4 regions of the Allobosea sp. 05T422_2 genome follow, and region 1 is predicted to be linked to each of the others. Evidence: riboswitches for the same ligand, from Rfam matches in the RefSeq annotation. Region 1 holds a riboswitch; each other region holds the start of a gene.
What was found. Region 1 has a riboswitch for cobalamin ahead of AC1DJT_RS21580 (TonB-dependent receptor plug domain-containing protein). Riboswitches for the same ligand answer to the same signal wherever they lie in the genome.
Positions count from the first base shown of each region.

Region 2: another riboswitch for cobalamin. It lies ahead of AC1DJT_RS17665 (ABC transporter substrate-binding protein); the one in region 1 lies ahead of AC1DJT_RS21580 (TonB-dependent receptor plug domain-containing protein).
Region 3: another riboswitch for cobalamin. It lies ahead of AC1DJT_RS00805 (CbtB domain-containing protein); the one in region 1 lies ahead of AC1DJT_RS21580 (TonB-dependent receptor plug domain-containing protein).
Region 4: another riboswitch for cobalamin. It lies ahead of metE (5-methyltetrahydropteroyltriglutamate--homocysteine S-methyltransferase); the one in region 1 lies ahead of AC1DJT_RS21580 (TonB-dependent receptor plug domain-containing protein).

Region 1 covers NZ_JBFTLD010000135.1:11,501-15,706, forward strand. Annotated here, with positions in the region: gene AC1DJT_RS21570 (heavy metal translocating P-type ATPase) at 1-1,642, shown strand, start outside; gene ccoS (cbb3-type cytochrome oxidase assembly protein CcoS) at 1,639-1,815, shown strand; cobalamin riboswitch at 1,833-2,033, shown strand; gene AC1DJT_RS21580 (TonB-dependent receptor plug domain-containing protein) at 2,154-4,097, shown strand; gene AC1DJT_RS21585 (ABC transporter substrate-binding protein) at 4,118-4,206, shown strand, end outside.
Region 2 covers NZ_JBFTLD010000096.1:2,599-6,804, forward strand. Annotated here, with positions in the region: gene AC1DJT_RS17655 (ribonucleoside-diphosphate reductase subunit alpha) at 1-560, shown strand, start outside; gene AC1DJT_RS17660 (ribonucleotide-diphosphate reductase subunit beta) at 686-1,813, shown strand; cobalamin riboswitch at 1,904-2,113, shown strand; gene AC1DJT_RS17665 (ABC transporter substrate-binding protein) at 2,390-3,418, shown strand; gene AC1DJT_RS17670 (FecCD family ABC transporter permease) at 3,427-4,206, shown strand, end outside.
Region 3 covers NZ_JBFTLD010000002.1:46,885-51,090, reverse strand. Annotated here, with positions in the region: gene cbiB (adenosylcobinamide-phosphate synthase CbiB) at 1-167, shown strand, start outside; gene cobO (cob(I)yrinic acid a,c-diamide adenosyltransferase) at 271-882, opposite strand; gene cobU (bifunctional adenosylcobinamide kinase/adenosylcobinamide-phosphate guanylyltransferase) at 896-1,420, opposite strand; cobalamin riboswitch at 1,561-1,743, shown strand; gene AC1DJT_RS00805 (CbtB domain-containing protein) at 1,731-1,961, shown strand; gene AC1DJT_RS00800 (CbtA family protein) at 1,974-2,714, shown strand; gene AC1DJT_RS00795 (DUF1636 family protein) at 2,764-3,153, shown strand; gene cobW (cobalamin biosynthesis protein CobW) at 3,158-4,206, shown strand, end outside.
Region 4 covers NZ_JBFTLD010000245.1:4,261-8,466, forward strand. Annotated here, with positions in the region: gene AC1DJT_RS29020 (TonB-dependent hemoglobin/transferrin/lactoferrin family receptor) at 1-1,811, opposite strand, end outside; cobalamin riboswitch at 2,089-2,313, shown strand; gene metE (5-methyltetrahydropteroyltriglutamate--homocysteine S-methyltransferase) at 2,423-4,206, shown strand, end outside.

The DNA of each region.
Region 1 (4,206 bases):
GGTGGTGGTGACCTGGAATCACGCCGAGCATGCCTATTTCGACGGCGCGGTGATGCTGATCTTCTTCCTGCTGATCGGGCGCTATCTCGACCAGCTGATGCGCCGCCGCACGCGCGACCTCGCTGGCAATCTTGCCGCGTTGAAGGCCGAAACCGCGACCCGGCTGATGCCGAATGGCGAGGCGATGGTGACGCCGATCGCGGCCATCGTGCCCGGCGACCGCGTCCTGATCCAGCCGGGCGAGCGCGTCAGTGTCGATGGCATCATCGAGACCGGCTCCTCCGAAATCGACCAGAGCCTCGTCACCGGTGAAACCCTGCCGCATGCCGTCATGGCCGGCGCGCAGGTCTATGCCGGCACCGTGAACCTCTCCGGGGCCCTGACCGTCAAGGTCGAAGCCGCAGCCAGCGGCACCCTGCTCGACGAGATCGATGCCCTGATGGCGCGCGCGGTCGAAAGCCGCTCCCGCTATGTCAAGCTTTCCGATCGGGCGGCAAGGGTCTACGCCCCTCTCGTCCACGCCACGGCGCTCGCGACCCTGCTGGGCTGGATGGCCTTCGGCCTGCCCTGGCCCGAAGCACTGATCATCGCCATCACCGTCCTGATCATCACCTGCCCCTGCGCGCTGGGGCTGGCGATTCCGGCCGTGCAGGTCGTTGCTGCGTCTGCCCTGTTCAAGCGCAAGGTCATGCTGAAACAGGGCGATGCGCTGGAGCGCCTGGCCGAAGCCGATGTCGCTGTCTTCGACAAGACCGGCACCCTCACCCTGCCGGACCCCGATCTGGTCAATGGCGCTGAGATCGATACCGCAACCTTGCAGGCGGCGGGCAGGCTGGCAGCCGCGAGCCGCCACCCTCTCGCCCGCGCCATCGCCCGTGCCGCCGGCCATCCTGCTCCTGCGAGCGATGTCAGCGAAAATCACGGCGCAGGCCTGAGCGCGATTGTGGATGGGATCGAGACCCGTCTCGGCAGCGTCGCTTATTGCGAGGCCGGGGCGGAAGCCGCCATCGTCGCCGCGCGCCATCCCTCAGCCTCCCTGATCGCCTGGCGCCATGGCACTGAATGCGCCATCTTCGCGGTCGATCAGAAGATCCGGCCGGAGACGCGCGACTGTATCGCCGCGCTACGCGGTCTCGGCCTCGAGATCCGCATTCTCTCCGGCGACCGAAGCGAAGCTGTCGCGCCGGTCGCCTCGGCCCTCGGTATCACGGAGGCCGAAGCCGGCCTGCGTCCCGACGAGAAGCTCAAGGCGCTCGACCGGCTCAGCGCCAAGGGGCGCAAGGTGCTGATGATCGGCGACGGGCTCAACGACGCTCCGGCCCTTGCCAAGGCCCATGTTTCGATCTCGCCGATCAGCGCGACCGACCTGGCGCAGGCCTCGGCCGACATTGTCTTCATCGGCGACAGCTTGATGCCGGTCGCCGACAGCCTGCGCATCGCCCGCAGGGCGCGCAACCTCATGCTGGAAAACCTCTGGTTTGCGGTGCTGTACAATGCCGTCGCGGTGCCGATTGCCGTCGCGGGCTTCGCGACGCCGCTCGTCGCAGCCGTCGCGATGTCGGGATCGTCACTGGTGGTCACGCTCAACGCGCTGCGCGCGGGACGCGGCCTGTCGCGGCAGAATACGGGAGTGGCGTCATGAATATCCTGGTGATCCTGTTCCCCCTGGCGCTCGGTCTCGGACTGCTGGGGTTGGCGGCCTTCTTCTGGTGCATGCGCACCGGCCAGTTCAGCGATCTCGAGGGACCGAGCTGGCGCATTTTGAGGGATGACGACCTGCGTTCGCCTGGGGACACCCGCACCAACGATCATTGACGCAGCGGCCGTTCCGGCCTTACCTCGCCAGCGACGGTTCCCTTAGGGGATCAAAAGGGAATGCGGTGCGGATGGTTCGCCATTCAATGCCGTGGCTGCCCCCGCAACTGTAAGCGGCGAGCCTTTCGCCACACGCCACTGGGGCCCTCGGACCTGGGAAGGCGGCGACAAGGCACCGACCCGCGAGCCAGGAGACCTGCCGTCAGCCGTGGTCACACGCGAACACGTTCGGACGGGGTGTTTCGATCGCTTGTTGAACTGCACGCTGGCTAAGGGCAGCGGACGGGGCCTCGCGTTCGCGGTGACGTGCCACAGACGTCAACGCCCGAGGTTCCATCGTGATCCGTCCTCCCAAGGTTGCCCGGCGCAGCCGGCTGCTCATCACCCTGCCGCTCCTTGTCTCCGCCGGCTCCCTCCCCCCCAGCCAGGCCTCCGCCCAGTCAGCCACCGAATCGATTGCCCTCGACGAAATCGTCGTCAGCGCGACGACGCGACCCACGCCAGCGCGCGAGATCGCCAATTCCGTGACCGTCATCACCGCGGGCGATATCGAGCGCGAGCAGCGCCGGACCCTGCCGCAGGCGCTCGCCGCCGTTCCCGGCCTCAATATCGTGCAGACCGGCGGGCCGGGCGGGCTGACCTCGGTCWTCATCCGCGGCACCAACTCCAACCACGTCAAGGTATTGATCGACGGCATCGAGGCCAACGACCCGTCGACCCCGAACCGCTCCTTCGATTTCGGCTCGATGCTGACCGACGACATCGAGCGCATCGAAGTGCTGCGCGGACCGCAAAGCGGCCTCTACGGCGCCAACGCGCTGGGCGGCGTCATCTCGATCACCACCAAGCGTGGCGAGGGTCCGCCGAAGCTCACGGCCCGAGCCGAGGCCGGCTCATACGGCACCTTCAACCAGTCGGTCGGCCTCAGCGGCGGCGATGACCGCTTCAACTACGCCCTCAGCATCGCCCATTTCAAATCGGATTCGACCCCGGTGACGCCTCCCGGGCTCGTGCCGTCGGGGCGCCGCGTCAACCCGAATTCCTACGACAATTGGACCTATTCGGCCCGGTTCGGCGTCGCGCTGTCCGATACGCTGTCGCTGAACTGGGTCGGCCGCTACACTGACGGCTACCTGCTCTTCACCGGCGATTCCGGCTTTCCGAGCACGCCCAGCAGCTTCCGCAGCAGCCAGGACTACAAGCAGGCCTTCACCCGCGGAGAGGTCGTCTGGGATCCGCTTGGTGGGCGCTTCGTCAATCGCTTCGGCCTGTCCTACAGCAATCAGGACCGCACCGGCCGCACGCCGAATGCGATTGGTATCCTCGGCCTGCCGACGGAGAATCTCGGCGAGCGCACCAAGGTCGACTGGCGCGGCGACCTTGAGTTGATGAAGGGGCAGACCCTGGTGATGGGTCTGCAATACGAGCGCGAACGGCTGGAAACCCGCGCGCTCACGGCATCCAACGGCAATACGGGCGCCTTTGCCGAACTCCAGTCGAATTTCGGCGACCGGCTCTTCATGGTCTCGAACATCCGCTACGACGATGACGAGACCTTTGGCGGCCACACGACCTACCGCTTCGCGCCAGCCTATATCGTGCCGGAAATCGAAACCAAGCTGAAGGGGAGCTATGGCACGGGGTTCAAGGCCCCGACCCTGAGCGAGCGTTTCAGCGATTCTCGCCCGGCCTTCAACTTCTTCGGCAATCCCAACCTGAAGCCGGAAGAAAGCCGCGGCTGGGATCTTGGCTTCGAGCAGCCTCTCCTCGATGACAAGGTCCGGTTCGGCGCCACCTATTTCCACAACGACATCGAGAACCTGATCGTCACCAACGTGGCGCGGAACTCCTATGCCAATATCGGCAAGGCCACGACCAAGGGGGTGGAGGCCTTTACCGCGCTCGAAATCTCGCCGCAGTTCAAGGTGCGGGCCGACTACACCTTCACCATCGCCAAGGACGACATCGCCCGGCAGGAACTGCTGCGCCGTCCCCGTCACAAGGCCAGCGTGACGGCGAGCTGGACCCCGGTTGACAAGCTCACCCTTTCGGCGACGCTGATCTATGTGGGTGAGCGCGTCGACGGAAACCGTGACTTCTCGATCTCGCGCATGCGGGCGCCGGGTGCGGCCATCGTCAATCTCGCCGCCGAGTACAAGGCGACGGACAGGCTCAGTGTCTTCGGCCGCATCGATAACCTGCTGGACAAGCGCTACGAGAACCCCGTCGGCTTCCTGGTGCCGGGTCTGAGCGCCTATGGCGGCCTGAAGGTAACGCTGTGAAGCCTTGGGCGGCCCGCGCGATGACTCGCGGCGCCGTTCTGGCGCTTYGCCTCTTGCTCGGTTTCGGCGGCCTGACGGCCGCCGAAACGCCGGCCAAGCCATCCCGCAT
Region 2 (4,206 bases), on a different contig from region 1:
CGCAGTCGATCGAGCCGTCCTATAGCCAGCTCTACGTCAAGGCGAACATGTCGGGCGACTTCACGGTCGTGAATGCCGACCTCGTCCGCGATCTCAAGGCGCGCGATCTCTGGGACGAGGTCATGGTCTCGGACCTGAAATACTACGACGGAAAGGTCAGTCAGATCGACCGCGTCCCCGACGATCTCAAGGCGCTCTACGCAACCTCCTTCGAGATCGAGACAAGCTGGCTGATCCGCGCCGCCGCACGCCGTCAGAAATGGATCGACCAGGGCCAGTCGCTCAATCTCTACATGGCGCAGCCTTCCGGCAGGAAGCTCGACGAGGCCTATCGCCTCGCCTGGCGGCTCGGCCTGAAGACGACCTATTACCTGCGCGCGCTCTCGGCGACCCATGTCGAGAAGTCGACGCTGAAGGGCACTGACGGCAAGCTCAACGCGGTGTCGGCAACGGTCCCCGTCGCGTCCAAGCCGATCCTCGTCGACATCCCGCTCGACAATGGCATGGCCGTGCCGAACGCCTGCTCGATCGACGATCCGACCTGCGAAGCCTGCCAGTGAGGCGGCGGCGGCATCCACGCTCGCCTTCGCGGCGCGCATGGATGCCCGGCCCTGCCCGATAGCGAACGATACGGACGGCCGGGTCAGACCCGGCCATGACATTCAGACCCGATTGGATATTCATCATGCTCGACTGGTCAGACAGCAAGCCTGCCACCGCCCTCGATCTCAATCCGGCCGCGCCCGGCGGAACCTCTGCKGATGCCACCGGCCTCGGCGAGATCGATCGCTCCGGCGGCCGCGTCAGCGTCGACGAGAAGCGGATGATCAACTGCCGCGCCGATGTGAACCAGCTCCTGCCGCTCAAGTACAAATGGGCCTGGGAGAAATACCTCGCCGGCTGCAACAATCACTGGATGCCGACAGAGGTCTCGATGCAGGCCGATATCGCTCTGTGGAAGTCGAAGGACGGGCTGACCGAGGACGAGCGCCGCACGATCAAGCGCAATCTCGGCTTCTTCGCGGCCTCGGAAAGCCTCGTCGCCAACAACATCGTGCTCGCGATCTACCGTCATCTCACCAATCCGGAATGCCGGCAGTACCTGCTGCGCCAGGCTTTCGAGGAGGCGGTGCACACCCACACCTTCCAGTACATCGTCGAGAGTCTCGGCCTCGACGAGGGCGAACTCTTCAACATGTATCGCGAGGTGCCTTCGATCACCGACAAAGCGGCCTGGGCCCTGAAGCACACCCAGCATCTCGACGATCCCGATTTCGAGACCGGCACGCCCGAGGCCGATCAGGCCTTCCTGCGCGACCTCGTCGCCTTCTACGTGATCTTCGAGGGCATGTGGTTCTATACCGGCTTCGCCCAGATCCTGTCGCTCGGCCGACGCAACAAGATGGTCGGCATCGCCGAGCAGTACCAGTACATCCTGCGCGACGAGAGCATTCACCTGAATTTTGGCATCGACGTGATCAACCAGATCAAGATCGAAAACCCGCATCTCTGGACCAAGGCCTTCCAGGACGAGCTGCGCGGCATGATCCGCGACGCTGCCGAACTCGAGGCCGCCTATGGCCGGGACACCATGCCGCGCGGCTTCCTCGGCCTGAATGCTGCGCTCTGCGAGCAGTACATGCATTTCATCGCCAACCGCCGTTGCGCGCAGCTCGGCCTCGCGCCGGTCTTCGCGGAAACGGAAAACCCGTTCCCCTGGATGAGCGAGGCGATGGACCTGAAGAAGGAGAAGAACTTCTTCGAGACCCGCGTCATCGAATACCAGAACGGCGGCGCTCTGAGCTGGGAGTGAGCTGAGAAGGATGGAGCCGTCTCGCTGCAGGGCTCCATCAGCAGGCGGTGTGGTCGGTGCCTGCGGCTTGACGCCGCCTTGGGCCCCTCTATGGTCGGCCGCGATCAAGGTTCCTCGGGTCCAGGCCCGAAGCTAAGAGGGAATTCGGTGAGGCGCCCTGCGCCGAATCCGAGGCTGCCCCCGCAACTGTAAGCGGCGAGCTCTTCTCCCAACGTCCACTGGCGCTCTCACGCCGGGAAGGCCGGGCGAAGCCAGCGCTGACCCGCGAGCCAGGAGACCTGCCCTGATCGCAGAAGCGTCTTTCGGGCGGGGTGTCCGGGGGGATTTGCGTCGGCGGCAGGTCGTAGACCCGCACCCCCGAACCGATCCGCTCAAGCTCCCGGCTCGTCATCTCGGGGAGCGATGAATTCCATGTCCATGATGCCGAACCACGCGGTCGCAGCCGCGGCAGAGCGCTTGACGCAGACTCGTCGAGCAGTCTATCAAAATTGTAATATTGTTGCATTACAGGATCGGCCGTGCGAGGCCCTCGAGCCTCGCGACGCATGCCGTCGCTCGACGCTATCGGAGACTTCAATGCGCAGCGCCGCACGCCTTTCTTGCCTTTCGTTCGTCGCAGCCATCGGCATGTCGATGTCCGGAGCGGCCTTGGCCGCGCCGACGCAGTATCCGCTGACGCTMGAGAATTGCCGGGAGACGATAACGTTCAACCAGGCGCCAAAGCGCGTCGTGGCGGTCGGACAGACGCAGACCGAGATCCTCTACGCGCTCGGGCTCGGCGACAAGGTCGTGGGCACAGCCGTGTGGTTCAGCCCTGTCGCGAAGCCCTATGAGGCGGTCAACGCCAAGGTGAAGCGGCTTGCCGACAACGATCCGAGTTTCGAGGCCGTCGTCGCCCAGGAACCCGACCTCGTGACTGCGATGTTCGAATGGCATATCGGCCCCAACGGCATCGTCGGCAAGCGCGACCAGTTTGCGAAGCTGAAGGTGCCGACCTATGTCTCGCCCACCGACTGCGTCGGAAAGGACAATTCCGGGCCGGGCGACGGCGTCCGCACGCAGATGTTCACGATGGATCTCGTCTACCGCAATATTCGCGAGTTCGGGCAGATCTTCGACGTCTCCGATCGCGCCGAGGCGCTGGTCGCCGAATTGAAGGCCCGCGAGGACAAGGCGGTCGCTTCTGTGGCCGGTATCAAGCCGCAGGATGTCCCCGTCGTGGTCTGGTTCTCCAGCAAGGACATCAAGGGCGACGCCTTCCTGGCCGGCAAGAATGGCGTGCCTGCCTATATCCTGTCGAAGCTCGGCGCCCGGAACGTCATCACCACCAACGAGGAATGGCCGCTGGTCGGTTGGGAGACCGTCGCTTCCGCCAACCCTGCCGTCATCGTCGTGGTCAAGATGGATCGCCGGCGTTTCCCAGCAGATGACATCAATCTCAAGCTCGACTTCCTCAAGACCGACGCGGTTGCGAGCAAGCTCGACGCCAGTCGGCAGCAGCGGATCGTGATCATGGATGTCGGCGCGACCAGGGCCGGGCTTGATACGATCGACGGCATCGAGGCGCTGGCCAACGGCATCAAGAGCTTCGGCCTCACCAAGTGAGCCATGGAGTGGTTCGGCCCAACTGGTTGGCGAGGGGCGCAGTAGCGATCCTCGCCTTCGTCCTGCTGATACTCGCGATCGCGCTCGCCGTGACGATCGGCGAAATGTCGATCCCGCTTGCCACGGTCTTCAGGGCCCTGGGCAACGGGTTGTTCGATCTCGACTACCCCGTGAGCGCGATCCAGCAGGGCGTCATCTTCGACTACCGGTTGAGCCGGGCTGTGGTGGCGGCCCTCTGCGGAGGAGCGCTCGCGCTTTCGGGGGCAATCCTGCAGGCGCTGCTGCGCAATCCGCTCGCAGAGCCCTATATCCTCGGTATCTCGGCCGGAGCCTCGACGGGTGCGGTCGCGGTGATGATCCTGGGCTTCGGCGGTGCTGCGCTCAGCATATCTGGCGGTGCCTTCCTCGGCGCCATTGCTGCGCTCGTCATCGTTGCCTTGCTCGCCGCAGGGGCCGGTGGCGCGACCGACCGCGTGATCCTCGCAGGCGTCGCCGGATCGCAGCTGTTCAATGCGGCGACCGCGACGATCGTCACCACGCTGGCCAGTGCCGAACAGGCCCGCGGCGTGATGTTCTGGCTTCTCGGTAATTTCGGGGGGGTGCGCTGGCCCGATGTCTGGCTCGCTACGCCAGTGGCCTTCGCGGGCTTCGCTGTCTGCATCTTTCATACGAAGGCGCTCGATGCGTTCGCCTTCGGCGCGGATGCCGCGGCCGCGTTGGGCGTGGCGGTGACCCGCGTGCGCATCGTGCTGTTCGTGACGACGGCCGTCATGACAGCGACCATGGTC
Region 3 (4,206 bases), on a different contig from region 1:
GCCCGCGCGTCTATGGCGATGTCAGGGTCGACGACGGGTGGATGGGGGACGGCCGGGCCGAAGCGGAAGCGGCGGATATCCGGCGGGCGCTCGCTCTCTATCGGAGGGCGTGTCTGCTGCTGTGGGGGCTCGCCGTTGCGGGGGCCGTCACCGCGCTCGCCCTCTAGTTCATCGGACCGGGCATCGCATCGGGAACGACGATCTCACCTTCTGTGTTTGCTTCGACTTTCCCGAAAGCTGCGATCCACGTTTCGGGTCGATGCCCTGGCCTCAGAACTCGATCCCGGCCTGTGCCTTCACGCCCGCCGCGAAGTGATGCTTGACCACCGTCATCTCGGTGACGAGGTCTGCGACGGCGATCAACTCGGGCTTGGCATTGCGGCCGGTGACGACGATGTGCAGATCAGGGCGCCGGCTCGCCAATGTCTCGACCACCTCCGCCAGCGGCAGATAGTCGTAGCGCAGCGCGATATTGAGTTCGTCGAGCACGAGCAGGCGTATCTCCGGATCGTCCATCAACGCCTTGGCCTTGGCGAAGGCGCGCCCGGCGGCAGCGATGTCGCGGGCCTTGTCCTGCGTTTCCCAGGTGAAGCCTTCGCCCATCGTGTGCCAGACGATGCGATCGCCGAAGGCGTCGAGCGCCTTGCGTTCACCTGTCGCCCAGGCGCCCTTGATGAACTGCACCACCCCGACGCGCCAGTCATGGCCGAGAGCCCGCAGGATCAATCCGAAGGCGGCGGTCGACTTGCCCTTGCCTGGCCCCGTATTGACGATCAGGAGTCCCTTTTCGATCGTCTTGGCGGCGACCTCGGCATCCTGCACCGCCTTGCGCTTTTCCATCTTGGCCTTGTGGCGGGCGGCCTCGTCAGCATCGATCGTCATCGGAACCTCCTGCTCATTTCACCTGCATCGGCAGACCGGCGACCATGAAGATCACCCGGTCGGCCCGCGCCGCAAGCATCTGGTGCAACCGCCCCGCCTCGTCGCGGAACCGTCGGGCGAGCGCATTCTCGGGCACGATACCGAGCCCGACCTCGTTGGAAACCAGGACCACCGGGCCACGTGCCGAAACGCAGGCCTCGACCAGTTCCCGGCTTGCAGCCGCCACATCCTGCTCTGCCAGTATCACGTTGGTCAGCCAGAGCGTCAGGCAGTCCACCAGGGCAGGTTGCCCCGCGGGAACCGCGCGGATCGCCTGCGCCAGGGCCAGCGGCGCATCGATGGTCATCCAATCCTGCGACCGGCGGGCGCGGTGCTCGGCAATCCGGGCGCGCATCTCATCGTCATAGGCCTGCGCCGTGGCGAGATAGATCCAGGGCGCCGGCACCATCTCGATCAGGGCCTCGGCATGGCGGCTCTTGCCGGAGCGGGCGCCGCCCAGAACGAGGGTAAGAGGGGAAAGGATCGCTGCCACTGCCAAAATCTCAACCCAGGGAAGATCAGCCTAAGGAACGGACCTGGCGAGCGAAGCGAAACAAGCCGGGACAGGCCATCAGAGATCACATCGCTTCACTGCGCTCGCAATCACGATCGCTGCATTGCACAGCACCGTGCAGATGGCTAATGATCATCCCCGACGGTGCCTCTGCAAGGAGGTGAAAAGGGAACGCGGTGCGATACCGCGGCTGCCCCCGCAACTGTAAGCGGCGAGTTTCGCGCCATCGGCCACTGGGATTGTCCCGGGAAGGCGGCGAGAGATCCGGACCCGCGAGCCAGGAGACCTGCCGTCGATGAGTGATGCAATCCAGCGGGCTGCCGGCGGGGTGGCCAAGGAGACCGAGATGACGACGAATACGGCTTCGATCACCACCCAGGCCAGCGCATCCGAGCGCGTCAAGGCTGTCGCAGCTGCCCTGGCACTCGGCGCAGCCCTGATCTTCACCGTCGGCTTCGCCCATTCGACCAGCGTTCACAACGCAGCCCACGACACGCGCCACACCCTCGCCTTTCCCTGCCACTGAGGGAAAGGCAACATGGTCAATCGTGTTCTCACGGTCAGTCTTCTGGCCGGGCTTCTTGCTGGGCTCCTGGTCGCAGCACTCCAGCATGTCACCACCACGCCGCTGATCCTCAAGGCGGAAACCTTTGAGACGGCGTTGCGCGCAGCCGAGCTTCAGCACGCCAGCTTCACCGGCGATGCCAGGATCGTCCTTGCCCATGGCGGCGCCGACGCAGCCGACCACGCCGAGTGGAAGCCACAGGACGGCTTGCAGCGCACGGCCTTCACCACCATCGTCACCATTGCGACCGCGATCGGCTTTGCCGCCCTGCTGCTCGGCGGCATGATCGCAGCGGGCGATGCCATCACTGAACGGACCGCACTGATCTGGGCGGCTTGCGGCTTCCTGGCCTTCGGCCTCGTGCCGGCGACCGGGCTCGCACCGGAATTGCCCGGCAGCGCGTCAGCCGAACTGCTCCACCGCCAGACCTGGTGGATCGCCACCGCGCTCGTCACCGCCGGCGGCCTCTGGGTCTTCCTGCGGACGGAGGCGAGCTGGCTGCGGGCACTTGCCGTGCTTGCCATGCTCGTCCCGCATCTGATCGGCGCACCACATCCCGCCGCCCCGGAGAGCAAGGTCCCGGCCGAAATCGCAGCGCATTTCGCCGCGCTCTCGCTCGCGCTCCAGGCTGCCCTCTGGCTCGCTACCGGCTTTGCCGTCGGCGTGCTCTGGCCCTGGGCGACGCGCCGTGCCGCAGCCCCGGCCAAGGCCTGACGCTGAGCGCGATCCCCCGGGATCGCGCCGGAAGCAAAGGAACCGGCCTATGCCCGAAGGCGATGTCACCATTTTCGTCTGCGTCGCCTGCCGGCGCGCGCGGGCGGACCTGCCGGAGGGTTACGACCAGCCCGGACTGGGTTTTGCCGAGGCGCTGCGCGAACGCATCGCGCGCGACGGCGGGACGCTTCCGGTCGAACCCGTYGACTGCCTCGCGGTCTGCAATCGCCCCTGCACCGTCGCCTTGGCGGCCGACGGCAAATGGACCTATCTGATCGGCGATCTCGACGCAGACACCCATATCGCCGAAATCGTTGACGCAGCTGCAAGCTTTGCAGCCAGCGCAAACGGTATCGTTCCCTGGAAAGAAAGACCCGCTTCGTTCCGCAAGGGCGTGGTCGCGCGCGTACCGCCTCTCCCGGCGCGCCAACAAGGATGAGATCATGAACGCTCCCCAAGCCCGCTCGCTGGGCAAGATCCCCTGCACGATCATCACCGGCTTCCTCGGGGCCGGAAAGACCACACTGGTGCGGCACCTGCTGGAGAATGCAGGGGGCAAGCGCATCGCCGTGCTGGTCAATGAGTTCGGCGATCTCGGCTTCGACGGTTCCTTCATCGACGGCTGCGGCATTTCCGGCTGCACCGCGGAGGACATCGTCGAGCTGCCGAATGGCTGCATCTGCTGCACCGTCGCCGACGACTTCGTGCCAGCGCTGGAAAAGCTGCTCGACCGGCCGAACCCGCCGGAACACATCCTGATCGAGACCTCGGGGCTTGCCCTGCCGAAGCCGCTGGTCAACGCGTTCAATTGGCCGGCCATTCGGTCACGTGTCACGGTCGATGGTGTCATCGCCGTGGTCGATGGTCCGGCCGTGGCGGATGGCCAGTTCGCGGATGATCCCGCCGCTCTCGCTGCGCAGGCGGCGCAGGATGCCGCGGTCGGGCACGACAACCCGCTCGAAGAAGTGTTCGAGGACCAGATCCTCTGCGCCGACCTGATCCTGCTCAACAAGAGCGACCTCGTCGATGCGGCCGGCCGCGAACGCGTCAAGGCCGAGATCGCCGCGCATCTGCCGAAGGCGATCAAGATCGTCGAGACGGCCCATGGCAAGGTCGAGCCCGCCCTGATTATTGGCCTCAACGCGGCTGCCGAGGCCGATCTCGCTGGACGCCCCTCTCACCATGAGAGCGCCGAGGACCACGACCACGACGATTTCGAAAGCCTCGATTTCGCTCTCGCCGCGGCGACATCGCCCGAGGAGCTGGCGGCCCGCGTTGCCAGGGCCGCGGAGGCCGAGGGCGTGCTGCGCCTGAAGGGTTTTTCGGCGATTCCCGGTAAGCCGATGCGGCTCGTCGTCCAGGGTGTCGGGCGTCGGGTCAGCCATCATTACGACCGCGCCTGGGCGGCCGGCGAAGCCAAGGATGGTCGCCTCGTGGTGATTGGCCTGAAGGGCTTTGATCGCAAGTCCGTGGAGGCCGCCCTCGCGGGCTG
Region 4 (4,206 bases), on a different contig from region 1:
ATACCGGAAATCTTGACGCTCGAGAGGTTGCGATAGGTCAGATCGGTCGAACCGAGGATCGGCGCGAAGTTCTGAATGAAGTCCTTGTAATCGGCATGGAAGACGCCGACCGAGAACCAGCCATTGTCGAAGCGGCCGCGGATGCCGGCTTCGTAGGACGTGACGCTCTCGGGCTTGAGATCCGGGTTCGGGATCAGGTTCTGGGTGCCCATCGGCAGCGACGTATAGAGCTGCTGCGCGGTCGGCATCTTGAAGCCCTGGGCGTAGCGGGCATAGAGTGAATAGGTCTCGTCGAGCTTGAAGATCGTGCCGACCTGCGGGATCAGCTTATGCGAGTCGATCTCGCGCGGAGCCTTGCCCGGCACGATGACGTAGCCTGGCCCAATGCTCGGGTCGATCTTGTAATTGGCGTAACGGACGCCCGGCGTGATCGTCCAGCGACCGTTTAGCAATTCGATTTCGTCCTGCAGATAGAAATCGTAGCGCGTCGTCGTCGCGTTGGCGAAGTTGAAGCCGCCTGCAATCGTCGTGGTGGTGACGCCGGTCGACATGTTCCGGACGTCGTCGCGACGCTCATAATCGGTCTTGGTGACGTCGCCCTGGAACCCGTAGGTCAGCCTGTGGAAGCTCGAGCCGAGCGCGAAGCTCGACTTGGCCTGGATGTCGAGCTGGGAGAATTGTTCGGAATAGTCGAGGAAGCCGCGGGTGAAACGCTGCTGGTTGTTGGTCTGCGTCTGGTAGCGATTATTGGTGACCTCACGCTTCTGTGGCGAGAACGATGCCTGCCAGCGGATCGAGTCGAGGAAGCTCGTGCCGACATCCCATTGATGCTCGAAGGCGATGCGCTGGCGTGACTTCACTTCATCTCGGATATAGGGTCCGTTGCGGAGACCAGACGCCAAGACATTGTAGTCCCAGAGCTGATTTACCTTTGAGCTGTTGTCGAAATACTCTCCGGTCAGCTTGAACGTATGGTCTGTCGTCGGCGAGAAGACGATCTTGCCGAAGGCGTTCCAAACCGTGCTGTCGAGCGGGTTCAGCGTGTCGCAGCCGAGATAGCGCAGGCTCGGCACGGGGCAGCCCCAGCGGCCGCCATCGGCCCGGGCACGGCTGAGTTTGGCCTCCTCCGCCGTCTTCTGGCTCAGGCCGACAATGGCCTCGAGGGCAGGGGTGAGCCTGAAGGCCGCAATGCCGGTCTTGGTGAAGGAGCGGTCGAAACTGTCATACCCGGCATCGAGACGTACGGCATACGGCTTGTCCTTGCCTTTCAGCAGGTCCTGGGGATCGAGCGTACGATAGGCGACGATGCCGCCCAGAGCATCGGCGCCCCAGAGCACGGAGCCCGGGCCACGCACGATCTCGACGCTCTTCAGGAAGGGCATCTCGACAAAGTTGCGATTGCCATCAGTGATGCGCTCGATCACACGCGATCCATCGACCTGCATCTGGACGCGGTTGCCGCCGACCCCCCGGATCGTGAAGCCATCGAGGTTGCCGAACGGGTCGGTGCCGCTGGTGAGGCGGTTGACGCTGACGCCCGGCTGGTAGCGGACGAGGTCCTGCARGTCGCGCGTCATGCGCTCGTCGAGTTCCTGCCGTGAGATAACGTTCACGACGCCGGGAACATCGAGAACCTGCTTTTCACCGCGTGTCGCCGTGACCGTAATCTGGTCGAGCGTGAACGCCGGTGACGCACTGCCGCCATCTGCGATCGCTTGAGAGTAACAAATCGTGCTTTGAAGGATTGTAAAAAGGAAAGTGGCTGAAAAATATAGTTTTGATTTGTTCTTCATTGGAAGACCCCAGTCCATTTGCGGGTGGATGTAGTCCGCTGGTACTAGGATTCGCAATTGTAAATTTGACACAGTGTTTTCTGATGTACTTTTGTAGTGAAGTACATGCAATCTATAATAGATATAGATTCTAATTATTCTACTTTAGCAATTGCGCGGGGAACTGCTTGCCCCGCATCGCCTGCGCGCGACCAGGGTACACCCCGCCGTCGGGGGCAGCGTCAGTCGGCGCAGATAGCGACATGGAGACATAAAGATGTCTTTATATTCCCATTGACTGCGGCGAGCATTTGGACCTAGGTTGGGGTGTCGTGGTTCTCTGGGTCTGTTTGCCCGGAGCTAAGAGGGAAGCCGGTGCGTCGAGGTCGCTATTGACCTGGGCAAGGCCGGCGCTGCCCCCGCAACTGTAAGCGGTGAGCCGCTGTCCAAGATGTGTCACTGAGGCCGGCAAGGTCTCGGGAAGGCCGGACAGCAGCGATGACCCGTGAGCCAGGAGACCTGCCTCGACGAACTGAACGTCCTCGGGCGGGGTGTCCCGGTGGAGCGCTTTGCGATTGCGCAGGCTCTTCGCCGGCGGAATCCTGGACGCGTCCGCTTTGGCCTTTGCTCCCAACTTCTGGGGTAAGCCTATGTCATCTTCACTTCCTGTCGCGACCCTTGGGACGCCGCGCATTGGTCCGCGCCGCGAACTCAAACTCGCTCTCGAAAGCTATTGGTCGGGCAAGTCGACCGAAAGGGACCTGCTCGACACCGCCGCCGCATTGCGCGCCGCCAACTGGGCCCGCCAGAAGGCACGCGGCGTCACCGTCATCCCGTCGAACGACTTTTCGTTCTACGATCAGGTGCTGGACATCAGCGTGATGGTCGGCGCGATTCCCGAGATCTATGGCTGGAAGGGTGGTCCGGTCGGGCTGGCGACCTATTTCGCCATGGCGCGAGGTGCGCAAAGCGAMACCGAGCCGCACACCTCCTGCGGCCATGCCCACCACGACCACGAGCATTCCCACGGCGCCCCGGCGCAGGAAATGACCAAGTGGTTCGACACCAACTACCACTACATGGTGCCCGAATTCGCGACCGGACAGCGCTTCGCACTGTCCTCGCTCAAGGCGGTCGACGAGTATCGTGAGGCCAAGTCACTCGGCTACGACACCCGCCCCGTTCTGCTTGGGCCGGTCACCTATCTGAAACTCGGCAAGAGCAAGGACGCCAGCCTCGATCCGCTCTCGCTGCTCGGCGAGTTGCTGCCGGTCTATATCGATGTGCTGCGCCGCCTTTCCGCCAATGGTGCCGAATGGGTCCAGATCGACGAGCCTTGTCTGGTGCTCGATCTCGACGAGGCCGCCCGCGACGCCCTGCGCCGGACCTATGCCACCATCGCCCATGCCTTGCCGCAGCTGAAGGTCATGCTGACGACCTATTTCGGTGGTCTCGGCGACAATCTCGACACGGCGGTCACGCTGCCTGTCGCAGGCCTTCATCTCGACCTCGTGCGCGCTCCCGCTCAGCTCGAGGAGGTGCTGGCCAAGGCACCGCGCGGGCTCGTGCTGTCGCTCGGCATGATCGATGGCCGCAACATCTGGCGGGCCAACCTGCCGGCGCTGCTCGGCCGGCTCGAGCCGGTGGTCGCCAGGCGCGGCACCGACCATGTCCAGATCGCGCCCTCCTGCTCGCTGCTGCACACGCCGATAGATCTCGATCTCGAAACCGATCTCGACTCCGACCTGAAGAGCTGGCTCGCCTTCTCCGTACAGAAGATGGGCGAACTCTCGGTGCTGGGCAAAGCCCTCGCGGGTGGCCGCGACAGCGTCAGGGATGCCCTGGACGCTTCGGCGGCCGCAGCGGCGGCCCGAAAGGCTTCGCCGAAAGTCCACGATGCCGCAGTGGCTGCGCGTGTCGCGGCGGTGACGCCCAGCATGACGGACCGCAAGAGCCCCTTCGCAGCCCGAGCGAAATTGCAGCGCGAACGCTTCAACCTGCCAGCCTTCCCGACGACAACGATCGGCTCCTTTCCGCAGACCGCCGAGGTCCGCAAGGCCCGCTCGGCTCATGCCAAGGGCCTGATKAGCGATGCCGACTATGAGCAATTCCTGCGTGAGGAGACGGAGCGCACGGTGCGCTGGCAGGAGGAGATTGGCCTCGACGTGCTCGTCCATGGCGAGTTCGAGCGCAACGACATGGTGCAGTATTTTGGCGAGCAGCTCGCCGGCTTCGCCTTCACCAAACATGGCTGGGTCCAGAGCTACGGCTCGCGCTGTGTGCGGCCGCCGATCCTGTTCGGCGACGTCTCGCGGCCGCAGCCGATGACGGTCGGCTGGTGGACCTATTCGCAGTCGCTGACGGTGAGGCCGATGAAGGGCATGCTGACCGGGCCCGTGACGATCCTGAACTGGTCTTTCGTCCGCGACGACAT